2 regions of the Ruminococcoides bili genome follow, and region 2 is predicted to be linked to the other one. Evidence: a T-box and tRNA genes for the amino acid it is inferred to sense, from the RefSeq annotation. Region 2 holds a T-box; the other holds one or more tRNA genes.

Region 1 (6,498 bases), on a different contig from region 2:
TAGTTAAGCTCAACTTCGGGATATTCCTTAGAAATTCTTGTTACTGTTTCTCTCCAAAGTCTTGATGACTCAAGTACATTTGCCTTGTCTACACTTGTGAGCTTTTTGTTTCTCTTCATAGCAAGGTCAAAAGCTACTCTTGCAATTCTCTCTACTTCCGGTACGGAATACTGTTCTGTATCCCATGCGGCAGGCTGACCGTCAACCTCTGTTCTGCCTCTCTTACCAAAGTAAATACCGCCGGTGAGTTCACGAACAATCATAATATCGAGCGAACCGCCGATAATTTCATCTTTAATCGGTGATGCTTTCTTAAGAGGTTCAAAAATAACAGCAGGACGAAGGTTTGCAAAAAGTCCGAGTGCTCCTCTGATTCCGAGAAGACCTGCTTCGGGACGATTATTACCCGGCTGATTATCCCACTTAGGACCGCCTACTGCGCCTAAAAGCACACTGTCTGCTGCCTTACATTTAGCAACTGTTTCATCAGGGAGCGGAACTCCTGTTGCATCAATAGCACAACCGCCGAGGAGTGCCTCGTCATATTCTACTGTAAAATTAAACTTTTCGCTTGCTTTGTCGAGTACCTTAACAGCCTGGTTTACGATTTCAGGACCGATACCGTCACCTTTTAACAAAACGATTTTGTAGTCTGCCATATTAATATCTCCTTTGAGTTAATATATTTGTCAGTATAGGCATAAATAAATGATTTTATTACACCTTTATATTACATTATTGCACAATCTTTCACAAAAGATTGTAAACTGCGCTACAATTCGTACTATTTTAAAAATTAATCTTCAATATCCTTTTTTTCGGGAATTACCGAGAATACCTCCATAATCTTATCTCTCTGCCAAAGCTGCGGTGTAATTCTTACGGAGTAGCCGAAACCGTTGTCCATAACCCATTCAAAAGGCTTTGCCTGTGGCATTCCGTACACTGCAAGCAAGGTCATTATAACGCCGCCGTGTGTGACAATAACGCTTTCTGTTGTGCCTGTTTTGATAAGTCCCTCAACAATGCTTTCAAACATTTTGCAGATTCTGCGTGTGAAATCGGCATTGCTCTCACCTCTCGGAGGTTTTACCGAGGGGTCACCCGCAAGCCATTTTTGGAAATCTTCATCTTCGTTTAAATCATTTGCGGTTTTTCCCTCCCATTCGCCAAAATTACATTCCGAAAGATTGGCGATGACAAGCGGATTTTGCTCCGGATAAAGAATTTTGCAAGTCTGTGTACAACGCTTTAACGGACTTGTAAACACTGCCTGTGCACCCGGATAACGATATTCGTAATCAAGTTTTCTAAGTTCTGTTTTTCCTTTATCCGAAAGCGGAACATCAGTAGTGCCTATGTACTTGCCCGATAAAGTTTCGTCTATACTTCCGTGGCGAAGAAAGTGAATAATATAAGATTTCATAATTGTAACTCCTATGGTATTTACAAATTGTAATTAATATATTATACTGTTCGTATAAAAGAGGTGCTTTCAATGAACAGTGATTTTCCTATGATAATTTCAATGCTGCGAAGAGAACGCAGATTAAGCCAAAAGCAGGTAGCGGCGGACTTGGGTATTTCCCAGGCGCTGCTCTCTCATTACGAAAAAGGAATAAGAGAATGTGGACTTGATTTTCTCGTAAAAACCGCCGAATATTACGATGTGTCTTGTGATTATTTGCTTGGCAGAACACCGAACAGAAACGGTCAGCAGGCACAGCCTGTCAATATACCCGATGCGGAGATTCCGACAGTTGAGCCGGGCAGCAATATGGTCGCTATGATTAACAAAAAAGTTGTAATGAATACAAGTGCCGTTATTTTCGATATACTCGATAAACTCGGAAACAAAAAGCTGACAAACGCTGTAAGCAACTATCTTATGAATGCCCAGTATCAGGCATTTCGTTCGGTATATTCGTGTGAAGAAAGCAACCCGCAGGATTTATTTACGCTGAACAAAAGCAAGTACAGAAGTCTTTGCAGCGCAGCTATGACGCTCGACCTTGCTATGATTGACGCTATAATCGAAAGTAAGACCGAAAATACATCAATTGCTCTTTCACCCGATTTGCTTTCAAGATATTTTGAAAAAGGTACTGCTTCACTTTTTACATTGGTAAGGAATGCGGAAAAAAGCGTAAAAAGCAAGTTTAAATAAACGGATCTTAGTAAAAAGTCGGATAATTATGGTTTAGCAAATTGATTTGTAATATAAATTTTAAATTCTTAAATCAAAATGGCTGAGTCAATATACAATTGATTCAGCCATTATTTTTAGCTTTAATATCAGGAAGTTGCTTGAGTTGTAGTCTGCTGTCTGCCCTTACTTACAATAATTATAATGTTAGAACCGCTTTCAAGAGTATCGCCTGCAACATGATTTTTGTAGCCGATAACTCTGTTTTCCGCTACTGTATCACTGTACTGATATTCAGCTGTAGCAAGAAGTCCCGCATCTGCAAGCGACTGCGCAGCCTCATCAATTTTATTACCCTGAATTGCAGGAAGTTCACGCATCTGAGCACCAAGACTGACTGTTACAGAAACTGTAATACCGTCTTCCTGCTCTACTTTTGAACCTGCCGGAGGATACTGTTCCATTACAACACCGTCGGCATATTTATCGCTGTAAGCATCATTGTAATTTCTGTAAACCACAACGCTGTCATCGGAAGCCGCAGCCTTTACAACATCTTCGTACTTCATTCCGACATAGTTAGGAACAACAGGACCTGTCCATTCCGTGCTTGATGTAGACGCTGCAGTGGCATCAGTATTACCCGAGAATAATCCTGCAAGCGGATTCTGCATAAGCCAAAATACACCGGCAATACCAAGTACAAGAACTGTAATTGCAACAGAAATAGTAACAATGGAAGTATGCGACATACCGTTATTACGGCGTGACTGCTCCTTTGTAATATTCATACTTGCTGTTCTCGAAATTTCGTCCTGAATAGCCTTTGCGGTATGTGCAACGGAAAGTTGAGAACGAAGCTCGTCAAAATCTGTAATTCTGTTCTCACGCTGAACCTGTAAACCGTTTGCAAGAGCAGATACAACATGAGGAGGCAAACTCTTTACAGTAGATGTGCTCATAAGAAGTCTGCTGTCTTTTAAACGCTCAACCGCACTCTTTGGAAGATGACCTGTAAGTGCATAGAAAAGTGTAGAACAAAGTCCGTAAATATCCGTAATATCATCAAGCGGAAAATTATCTTCATACTGTTCGGGTGCTGCTGCGCCTGAAAACAATTGAGATTTAAGCGCTGTACCACGCTTACGCTCATTTTCCGTAGCATAGCCTGACATTCTGATTTTACCCGAAGCAGTAATAAACAGATTTTTAGGTGCTACCGCATAATGACCGACACCACGCTTATGAAGAGCCTCAAGTGCCGAAATTACGGGCATAAAGAGCGGTCTTGCAATATCCCAGTCAAGATGACCGTTGCTACGCTCAATATATTCTTCAAAAGGAATAAGGTCCTCTTTTTCTTCAATAGCATATGCTGTATTGTTTTCTTCAAAAACATCAACAATATTTGTAAGTGCCGAAAGATCCTTTAATTCTGAAATAATGCGAAAATATGAAATAAACTCATCTCTAAGTTTATTAAAAGCAAGTCTGTCATCGTAATTAACTTTTAATTCAGTCTGTCCTTCATCTCTTGAAAAAAGACCGATCGGTAAAAATTCAGATACAATTACAACATCGCCCGTCTGTTTGTCAAAAGCAATATAGCGTGTTGATTCACCGTTAGTTTCAAGTCCGGTACCTGTTACATATCTGCCTGCAAGCTCTGTGCCGAAAGGCAGAAAAGGTGCCGACTGAACTTCTGAATTATCAAAATGGCAGTTCGGGCAGATTACACTACCGTTAAGTTCCTGCATACAACCCATACATAATGACATAAAAATTCAACTCCAAATAGAATAACACAAAACGAAATGATACAAATATATTATATCATAAGGTTATAATTCTTTTCAAGACTAATGAGTGTCATTATAGTTACAATTTTGTTATTACAACCGTTTATATAACAATGACATCTCTTTATAAAACTAAGTGGTGGAGATAATGGGGCTTGAACCCATGACCTTCTGACTGCCAGTCAGACACTCTCCCAACTGAGCTATACCCCCATATTGGTGTTTAAAAATTACCGCATACTATATAATGTTTTTGTAAATTAAATTTAATTTATGAACTGATTAATAATAATTATTGCATTTCCGTAATTTATTTTTACATTTGCTCTGTCAGAAATAAAAATATTTGAAATGCCCATTGCTTCTTCCGCAGTTAAAATAAGATTCTCCGCCGAATACTCGGCACCTATGTAAGATACATTCACACTGTCACAGGCAAAAGGAAAGACTGAAAAAGTTTTTCCTTTATTTCCGTCAAAATTATATTCGCCCATTTTCAAAAAGCGAATAATCTCTTTGTCGGAAACGATTATTCCGCTTGCACCCTTTTTATCAAGATACATAAGAACAGAAATATTTGCAAAGGTATGATCAAATCTTCCGCCTGTTGCGGCAAGGATAACAAAATCATCATATCCACGGGACAGTGCAACCTCTATGCAATGCAAAAGGTCTGTATCATCTTTATGTGAATTGAGTTTGATTACTTCGCAATCATCGGGTAAATTACCGCTGTACGAATCAAAATCACCGACTATAAGGTTAGGCTTTGCACCTGCTTTTTTTGCATATTCATAGCCCTTATCGGCACAAATAAGATAATTGCAGTCCTTAACCTGTTCCGATATAAAATCTATATCCGCTTCAGGCGAGCCCGCAATTATCGTACAACGCATTTTAATTCCCCTTTACTTTTTTAACTGCCACTTTTTAATATCTTTTACCTCATTGTACATAGCGACATAACTGTTGTGACGGGTTTTCTCAATATCTCCGTCAGCAAGTGCCTGCAAAACTCTGCAGCCTTTTTCGCAAGTATGAGAACACGAAGTAAACATACATTCTCCGAGATACTCTTTAAATTCGGGAAAGCAATATTGAAGTTCGTCTTTATCAATAATTTCGTATCTCTGCAAATCAACGGTTGAAAATCCGGGTGTGTCTGCGATATAACAGCCGTCAAGATTAAACAGTTCAACTGCTCTTGTAGTATGTCTGCCTCGTCCGAGTTTATCGCTTATTTCACCTGTTGCAAGGCTTAGGTTAGGAAAAAGCATATTTAACAAGGTTGACTTACCCACACCGCTGTTGCCTGTAAAAGCAGAAGTTTTGCCCATAAGTAAGGCCTTTAATCTCTCTGCTTCATCTGATTTTAGCGGAGAAGTACAAAAAACTTCAAATCCCGCATTTTTGTAAATATCGGCAACCTTTTCACCGCTTTCAATATCATCTTTTGAAATAACAATTACAGGCTGCATATTGCTGTTAATCGCAGCGGCGGTCATTTTATCTATAACCGCATAATTCGGACTTGGCGAAACTGTCGAACAAACGATTACGAGAATATCAATATTAGCAAGCGGCGGTCGCTTTAATTTATTTTTTCTCGGCAGGATTTCGTCAAGAGAGGCAAAGCCCTCTTTCTGAACAGAAATTTTCACCCTGTCGCCAACAAGAGGAGAATTTCCGCTCTTGCGGAAACTTCCTCTTGCTTTACATTCATATATTTGATTGTCGCACTCGACATAGTAAAAACCGCCGAGCACTTTCATCAATAATCCTTCGTTACTGCTCATATCAATTAATGCAATGCCTCAGAAGGTTCGGTTGCATCTGTTGGCTGAACCGGTGTGTATGGCGGCTCTGTAACAGGCGGCTCTGTATATGCAGGCTGTGTTTCAACAGGTGCGGTTGTAGGTACAGCATACTCGTGAGTAGCTGTTTGTGTTACAACAAGTGTTGAATAATCAATTGAATATTCACGGTAAACCTGACCGTCAAGCTGTACCACAATGTTTGAAGTACCGGAACCAGTAAATTCAAGAGTACAGGTCTTATTGTACTGCGGCACAAGTGTTTTTGAATACTTAGTATCAACAACACCGTCTACAATTACAGTCATCTCAACCGATTCAGTAGCATTTGTAGGTAAATCTACATATACATTTACTGTAGCCACATCACCCTTGCCCGAACTTACAGTAAGGGTTACAACAGTACCTTTATCTACCTTACCGTACTGCAACGGTGACTGTGAAAGAACTGTGTCTTTTGCCTCTTTACTTTCATCATCGTAAACTGTTTCTACAGTAAGACCTGCATCAACAAGTTTTGTTTTAGCCTCTGAAAGTAAAAGTCCGGATACAGACGGAATAGTTACCTTTTCATCTCTCTCGCCGTTTGCAATGTAAATATAAACGGTAGAACCGATATTTGTCTGAACACCTGCCTTAGGGAATACTTCTGCAACATATCCCTTAGGAGTTTTAGTGTTTTCAACATAGATTATCTTTGGAACAAGGCTCTTTTCCTCAATAATTGCAGATGCGTCTT
Region 2 (6,498 bases):
CATGAAGTAAGGTTGCAATCTTCTGTGCGCCCTCTGTGAGTGCTTTTGTATTTGAAATCTTAAGTGTTTCGCAAACGTTGAGTACAGTTTCACGGACATCGTTCATATACTTAAGAACTCCGATACCTGTAATAGCCTCAATTCTTCTTACACCTGATGCAACAGAACCCTCCTGACGGATTCTGAACAAGCCGAGGCTTGATGTATTTGTAGCATGTGTACCGCCGCAGAACTCAACTGAGAACTTACCGATGCTTACAACTCGTACAACATCGCCGTACTTCTCGCCAAACAATGCCATAGCGCCGAGTTTCTTTGCCTCTTCGATTGGCATTTCCTTTGTAACAACAGGGATAGATGCAAGAATCTTCTTGTTTACAAGGTCTTCGACTTTCTTAAGTTCTTCATCTGTGAGAGCCTCAAAGTGAGTAAAGTCAAAACGAACCGAATGGTCTGTTACAAGCTGACCTGCCTGATGAACATGATTGCCGAGAACTTCACGAAGTGCGGCCTGTAAAAGGTGAGCCGCTGTGTGGTTACGCATAATATTTGCTCTTCTGTCAAAGTCAACGATTGCACGAAGTTCTGTGCCGACCTCAAGTGTACCGCTCTTAATTGTACAAGAATGGAGATAAACACCCGAAGCATCCTTAGTTGTATCGTCAACATCAACCTCAAGAGTACCCGATTCCATTACACCTGTGTCGCCTACCTGTCCGCCACTCTCTGCATAGAACGGAGTTTTGTCGAGAACAACAAGAGCTGTTTCGTTTTCGCCGACGCTGTCAACTCTGATACCGTCTTTAATGATGGCAAGAACCTTGCTGCCTGTATTAAGGTCAGTATAACCGCAAAATTCTGTTTTAGCAATATCAGAAAGGTCTGTTGAATCCGAAATCCAAGCGTCTGTGTCTTCTTTCTTTCTTGCATCTCTTGAACGCTGTTTCTGCTCTTTCAAAAGCTCGTGGAAACGGTCAACATCAACATCAATACCCTGCTCGGAGAGAATTTCTCTTGTAAGGTCGATTGGAAAACCGTAAGTATCGTTGAGCTTAAATGCGTCCTCACCGCTGAGAACCTTAATATCCTGGTCGTCAACAATGCCCTGCAAAAGTTTAAAGCCCTGGTCGATTGTTTTCTGGAAACTCTCTTCCTCGACTCTGATAATCTTTGTAATAAAGTCCTGCTTTTCTCTTAATTCAGGATATGCCGATTCATTTTCTTTTATTACAGTTTCGCATACCTTATACAAGAATGCGTCTTTGTATCCTAAGAGTCTGCCGTGACGGGCTGCTCTTCTGAGCAAACGGCGGAGAACATAACCCTTACCCTCATTTGACGGAAGAACACCGTCGCCAATCATAAATGTTGTGCTGCGGATATGGTCGGTGATAACTCGGAGTGAAATATCCTTTTTATCGTCTTCACCGTAATTTACACCTGTAATTTCAGAAATCTTCTTCATAATATTCTGAACAGTATCAACCAAGAAAAGGTTATCAACACCCTGCATTACACAAGCAAGTCTTTCAAGACCCATACCTGTATCAATGTTAGGATGAGCAAGCGGAGTGTAGTTGCCGTTGCCGTCATTTTCAAACTGAGAGAATACAATGTTCCATACCTCAACGAAACGGTCACACTCGCAGCCGACATGACAGTCAGGCTTACCGCAGCCCTTTTCATCACCACGGTCAAAGTAAATCTCCGAACAAGGACCGCAAGGACCTGAACCGTGCTCCCAGAAGTTGTCTTCTTTGCCGAGTCTTACCATATGAGATGGCTCAACACCGATTTCTTCGGTCCAAATCTTGTAAGCCTCGTCATCGTTTTCATAAATAGAAACATAGAGCTTGTCAACAGGCATTTCGAGAACCTTTGTAAAGAACTCCCATGCCCAAGCTGTAGCCTCGTGCTTGAAATAGTCACCGAAAGAGAAGTTACCGAGCATTTCAAAATATGTGCCGTGACGGGCAGTAATGCCTACCCTCTCAATATCTGGAGTACGGATACACTTCTGACAGGTTGTTACACGCTTTCTCGGCGGTGTAACCTCACCTGTAAAATACTTTTTCATAGGAGCCATACCGCTGTTAATAAGCAGAAGGCTGTTGTCGTCCTTCGGAACAAGTGAAAAGCTCGGAAGTCTTAAATGACCCTTACTCTCAAAAAATGAAAGAAACTTTTCACGAAGTTCGTTAAGTCCTGTCCATTCCATTAAAAATCTCTCCTTAAAAAATTTGCAAAATAAAATCCTGCCCCATAAAAATGGGACAGGAGAATAATTCCTGCGGTACCACCCAAATTGGTGCTTAAACACCCTCTTTGAGTAATCTTACGATTACAATCCTTAACGCAGATATACGCTGTGCTTAGTCACACAGAGCTCAGGGGCAGCGTGCTGTAAACATTCATAAAGTCTTGCACCGACCGACTTCTCTCTGAAAGAACGAGATACAGCTAATCCCGTCAACGCCAATTACATATACTTTTTATTCAGTAGCATTATAAAACTAATTATTCACAATGTCAAGTGAATATAGGAAATTTTCTGATATTTTTCTTTTTTCGTACCGCAACAATCGCATTAATTTTGTTGCATATTGCGACACAAAATGATATAATATATTTATATATGTTTTTATATCACTTTGGAGGAGATTATTTTGAGTGCAAAAGTCACTTTACTTACTTATACGCCAAATCCCGAAATGACGGTTGCAATGGCTGCAAAACTCTGCTACTCACCGTCCGAAATATCAAATATAAGAGATGGTCTTACTGAGGAAAAGACCGCTGATTTTATAGATATGCTTGCAAACATCGGGCACGGCAGTCCGTTTGAACACGCTTCTTTTACCTTTGGCATTGAGGGCATTTCAAGAGCCTGCTCACATCAGCTTGTAAGACACAGAATCGCATCTTACAGTCAGCAGTCGCAGCGTTATGTTGACGGCACAAAGTTTGATTTTGTAACACCGCCTGAAATTGCAAAAAACGAAAAGGCGCTTGCCGCTTACAACAAAGTAATAGAAATGCAGTCAAAGGCTTACAGCGAAGTTCGTGACGCACTTGTTGCAGGATATATCAGAGAGGCAACAGGAAACTGTGACGATACCGATGAAGAAGTCATAGAAAACTACAGAAACGAAAACAAAGCAAAATTCAATGCTTTTGTAAAAAAAGCAAATGAAGACGCAAGATTTATTCTTCCTAACGCATCAACCACAAAAATTGTCTGCACTTTTAATGCAAGAAGTCTTGAGAATTTCTTTGCACACCGCTGCTGTAACCGTGCACAGTGGGAAATCAGAGATGTTGCCGAGCAAATGCTTAAACAATGTCTTGAAGTTGCTCCGCATTTATTCAAAAACTGCGGTCCTGCGTGTTTGTTCGGTGCTTGTCCCGAGGGCAAAATGAGCTGCGGCAAAATGAAAGAAGTACGCAAAAAATACGGCAGAGAGTAATATTTTAATTATATTTTAGAATAATAGAAATGGATAGGAACAAAAATGAGTGCAAAATTCATTGTAATAGAGGGTCTTGACGGAAGCGGAAAGGCTACCCAAACAAAAATCCTCTTTGATAAAATTTCAGCAATGGGAAAAAGCATTAAAAGACTTGAATTTCCCGATTACGCAAACGAAAGCTCGGCACTTGTAAAAATGTATCTCGGCGGAGAATTCGGCAGTAATCCGAATGATGTAAACGCTTATGCCGCTTCGTCCTTTTATGCGGTAGACAGAGTGGCAAGTTTTCTTAAATTTTGGAAAAAAGATTACGAAAACAGTGATGTGATTTTAAGCGACAGATACGCTACATCCAATATAATTTATCAGATGTCTAAACTTGACAAATCGGAGTGGGACAACTTTATTGAATGGCAAGAGGATTTTGAATACAATAAACTTTCTGTTCCTAAGCCCGATAAAGTTATTTATCTTGATGTTAAACCCGAAGTATCGCAAAAACTTATGAGCAAGCGTTACGAGGGTGACGAAGGCAAAAAAGATTTACACGAAAAGAATTTCGCATTTTTGCTTGAATGCAGAAAATCTGCTTTATATGCCGCTGAAAAATGCGGTTGGACAATTATTGACTGTTGTGAAAACGGTGAAATCAAGCCGATAGAATCAATAGCAGAGGAAATAGAAAAGGCGGCTGAAATTAATACTTTATGCTAAACTTTAAGCTGATAGAAAAATCCGATATAAATAAATTTCAGAAATACTACGACAATCCGGAGGGAATATCACTTACTACCAATATTTTGAGCGCATACCTCTGGAGAAATGAATATAATATAAAATTTGCTTTGTATAACAACTGTTTAATAAAAGCATATTTTAATGACGATGACAGCGTGTGGGGATATTGCCTGCCGCACGGCGAAGATATAAAACCCGCTGTCGAAGAAATCATAAAGGACGCTCACGAGCGTGGGCAAAAACCTTTTATCGTAATGCTGACAGACGCACAGAGGGTTAAACTTGAAACCCTTTTCCCGTCAGAATTTAACTATGAATTTTCACCCGAAAATCAGGAATATGTCTATTTGTCAGAAGATTTAATAAATCTTTCGGGCAGAAAATTCCACGCAAAGCGCAACCATATTTCAAAGTTTAAGAACGGTTATCCCGATTACAGATTTGAAGAAATAACAAATTCAAATAAAGAGGATGCTTATAAAGTAATGCTTGATTGGTGTGCCGAAAATGAAATTGATATTGAGCACTACGAAGAAAAAAATGCAATCAGAGAGGCTCTTGACAATATAGAAGAATTTAAAATGCATGGCGGAATTGTTTATGTAAAAGACAAAGCTGTTGCCATGACTCTCGGATGCGAAATCTCCCCTATTGCATTTGATATATGTTTTGAAAAAGCTTTGCGTGAATACGACGGCATTTATGCAGTAATTAACAATGAATTTGCCAAAACGCTGTCTTCTTATAAATATATAAACCGTGAAGAAGATATGGGGATAGAGGGACTTAAAAAGTCCAAACTCTCATATAATCCCATAATTCTGATCGCGAGGTATAACGCAACATTAAAAAATGATGGAAATTAATTTTTGCAAACCCGACAGTTCCGATATTAAATCACTTAAAAAGCTTTGGCTTTCATCTTTTGATGAAGAACCGAAAGCTGTTGATTTATTTTTTGACAAATGTTTTAACGCAAAACAAACTTATATTGCAAAGTACGGCGAAAAAATCATTTCCGCACTTTATCTTATAAGTGCAAGTTTTAACGGTCAAAAAGCTCATTATCTTTGCGGTGCGTCAACCCATAAAGATTTTCGCAAGCAAGGCATTATGAACAAATTAATTAAATACGCTCTTGAAGATTCGGCAAAAAACGGAGATAAGTACTCCTTTCTTTTCCCTGCAAACGATAATCTTTATAACTATTATCAAAATTTCGGTTATCGTGAAAACTGCATTGCTTATATTTCCGATTTTTCAAGAAATGATTTACTTTCTTTGCAGGAATTAAATTTCAGCGAAAATAATATTCTCAAGCAGGGTAATGACTTTAAGAATTTTGCTGTCGAATATTATTCAACATATAATATAAAAAATGTTAAAAGCAAAAATTATTTTGCATTGTTTGAAGAAAATGAAAATACGGCAGAAGTATTTTACTTTGAATTTGAAAAAAACAATTTAAAAAATATGATAAATGATATTCTGCAAAATACCGATGCCGAATATTTCAGATTTACACATAACAAAATATTTGAAAACGCACAAAAAATCCGATACGGAATGGTAAAATCGCTTGACAGCAAAATCACCGTGCCAAAGGATATTTATATAGGAATAACATTAAATTAAGTATAGAAAGGGTATTGCTATGTTTTATTTATTTTTAGCAGACGGATTTGAAGAAACCGAGGCTCTTGCACCGCTTGATATGATGCGCAGAGCAAAAATTGAAGTTAAAACAGTAGGAGTTACAGGCGAATTTGTAACAGGCTCACACGGTGTTACCGTTAAAGCCGATTTAAAACCCGAAGAAATATCATTTAATAACATTGACGGCGTGGTTCTTCCGGGCGGTATGCCGGGAACCATTAATCTCGGTAAATCGGAAACTGTGACTAAAGCGGCTGTTTACTGTGCAGAAAACGGCAAAATTACCGCTGCTATCTGCGCCGCTCCGTCGGTTTTAGGTAACCTCGGAATACTTAAAGGTAAAAAAGCAACCTGTTTCCCCGGATTTGAAAAAGAACTTGAGGGAGCAACATACACCGCTGCTCCTGTTGAAATTGACGGCAATGTAATTACAGGCAAAGGCGCAGGCTGTGCAATTCTCTTCGGCAAAGCTATTGTAGAAAAAGCAGTGTCTGCCGAAGCTGCAAACAAAGTCTGCGGTGATATGCAATGCCCATAATAAATATAAAAGAGCAAAAAAATTCACTAAGAGCAAAGCATAAGAAAATCAGAACAGCCTGTCCAAAAGAAATCAGAGCCGCTCTTGACAAAACAT

What was found. A T-box is a leader RNA that pairs with one kind of tRNA and senses whether it is charged. The one in region 2 lies ahead of alaS (alanine--tRNA ligase), so its partner is inferred to be a tRNA-Ala.
Region 1: it has a tRNA-Ala gene. The T-box ahead of alaS (alanine--tRNA ligase) is inferred to sense a tRNA for this amino acid. The anticodon was not compared.

What each region holds. Positions count from the first base shown of each region.
Region 1 covers NZ_JBBNJY010000001.1:2,889-9,386, forward strand. The annotation lists gene leuB (3-isopropylmalate dehydrogenase) at 1-659, opposite strand, end outside; gene AAAY30_RS00025 (histidine phosphatase family protein) at 797-1,426, opposite strand; gene AAAY30_RS00030 (helix-turn-helix domain-containing protein) at 1,499-2,167, shown strand; gene AAAY30_RS00035 (PASTA domain-containing protein) at 2,296-3,924, opposite strand; tRNA gene AAAY30_RS00040 (tRNA-Ala) at 4,083-4,158, opposite strand; gene AAAY30_RS00045 (thiamine diphosphokinase) at 4,212-4,841, opposite strand; gene rsgA (ribosome small subunit-dependent GTPase A) at 4,854-5,741, opposite strand; gene pknB (Stk1 family PASTA domain-containing Ser/Thr kinase) at 5,747-6,498, opposite strand, start outside.
Region 2 covers NZ_JBBNJY010000024.1:3,353-9,850, reverse strand. The annotation lists gene alaS (alanine--tRNA ligase) at 1-2,218, opposite strand, end outside; T-box leader at 2,267-2,482, opposite strand; gene thyX (FAD-dependent thymidylate synthase) at 2,712-3,467, shown strand; gene AAAY30_RS08275 (dTMP kinase) at 3,513-4,184, shown strand; gene AAAY30_RS08270 (DUF2156 domain-containing protein) at 4,178-5,074, shown strand; gene AAAY30_RS08265 (GNAT family N-acetyltransferase) at 5,061-5,843, shown strand; gene AAAY30_RS08260 (DJ-1 family glyoxalase III) at 5,863-6,402, shown strand; gene AAAY30_RS08255 (5-formyltetrahydrofolate cyclo-ligase) at 6,393-6,498, shown strand, end outside.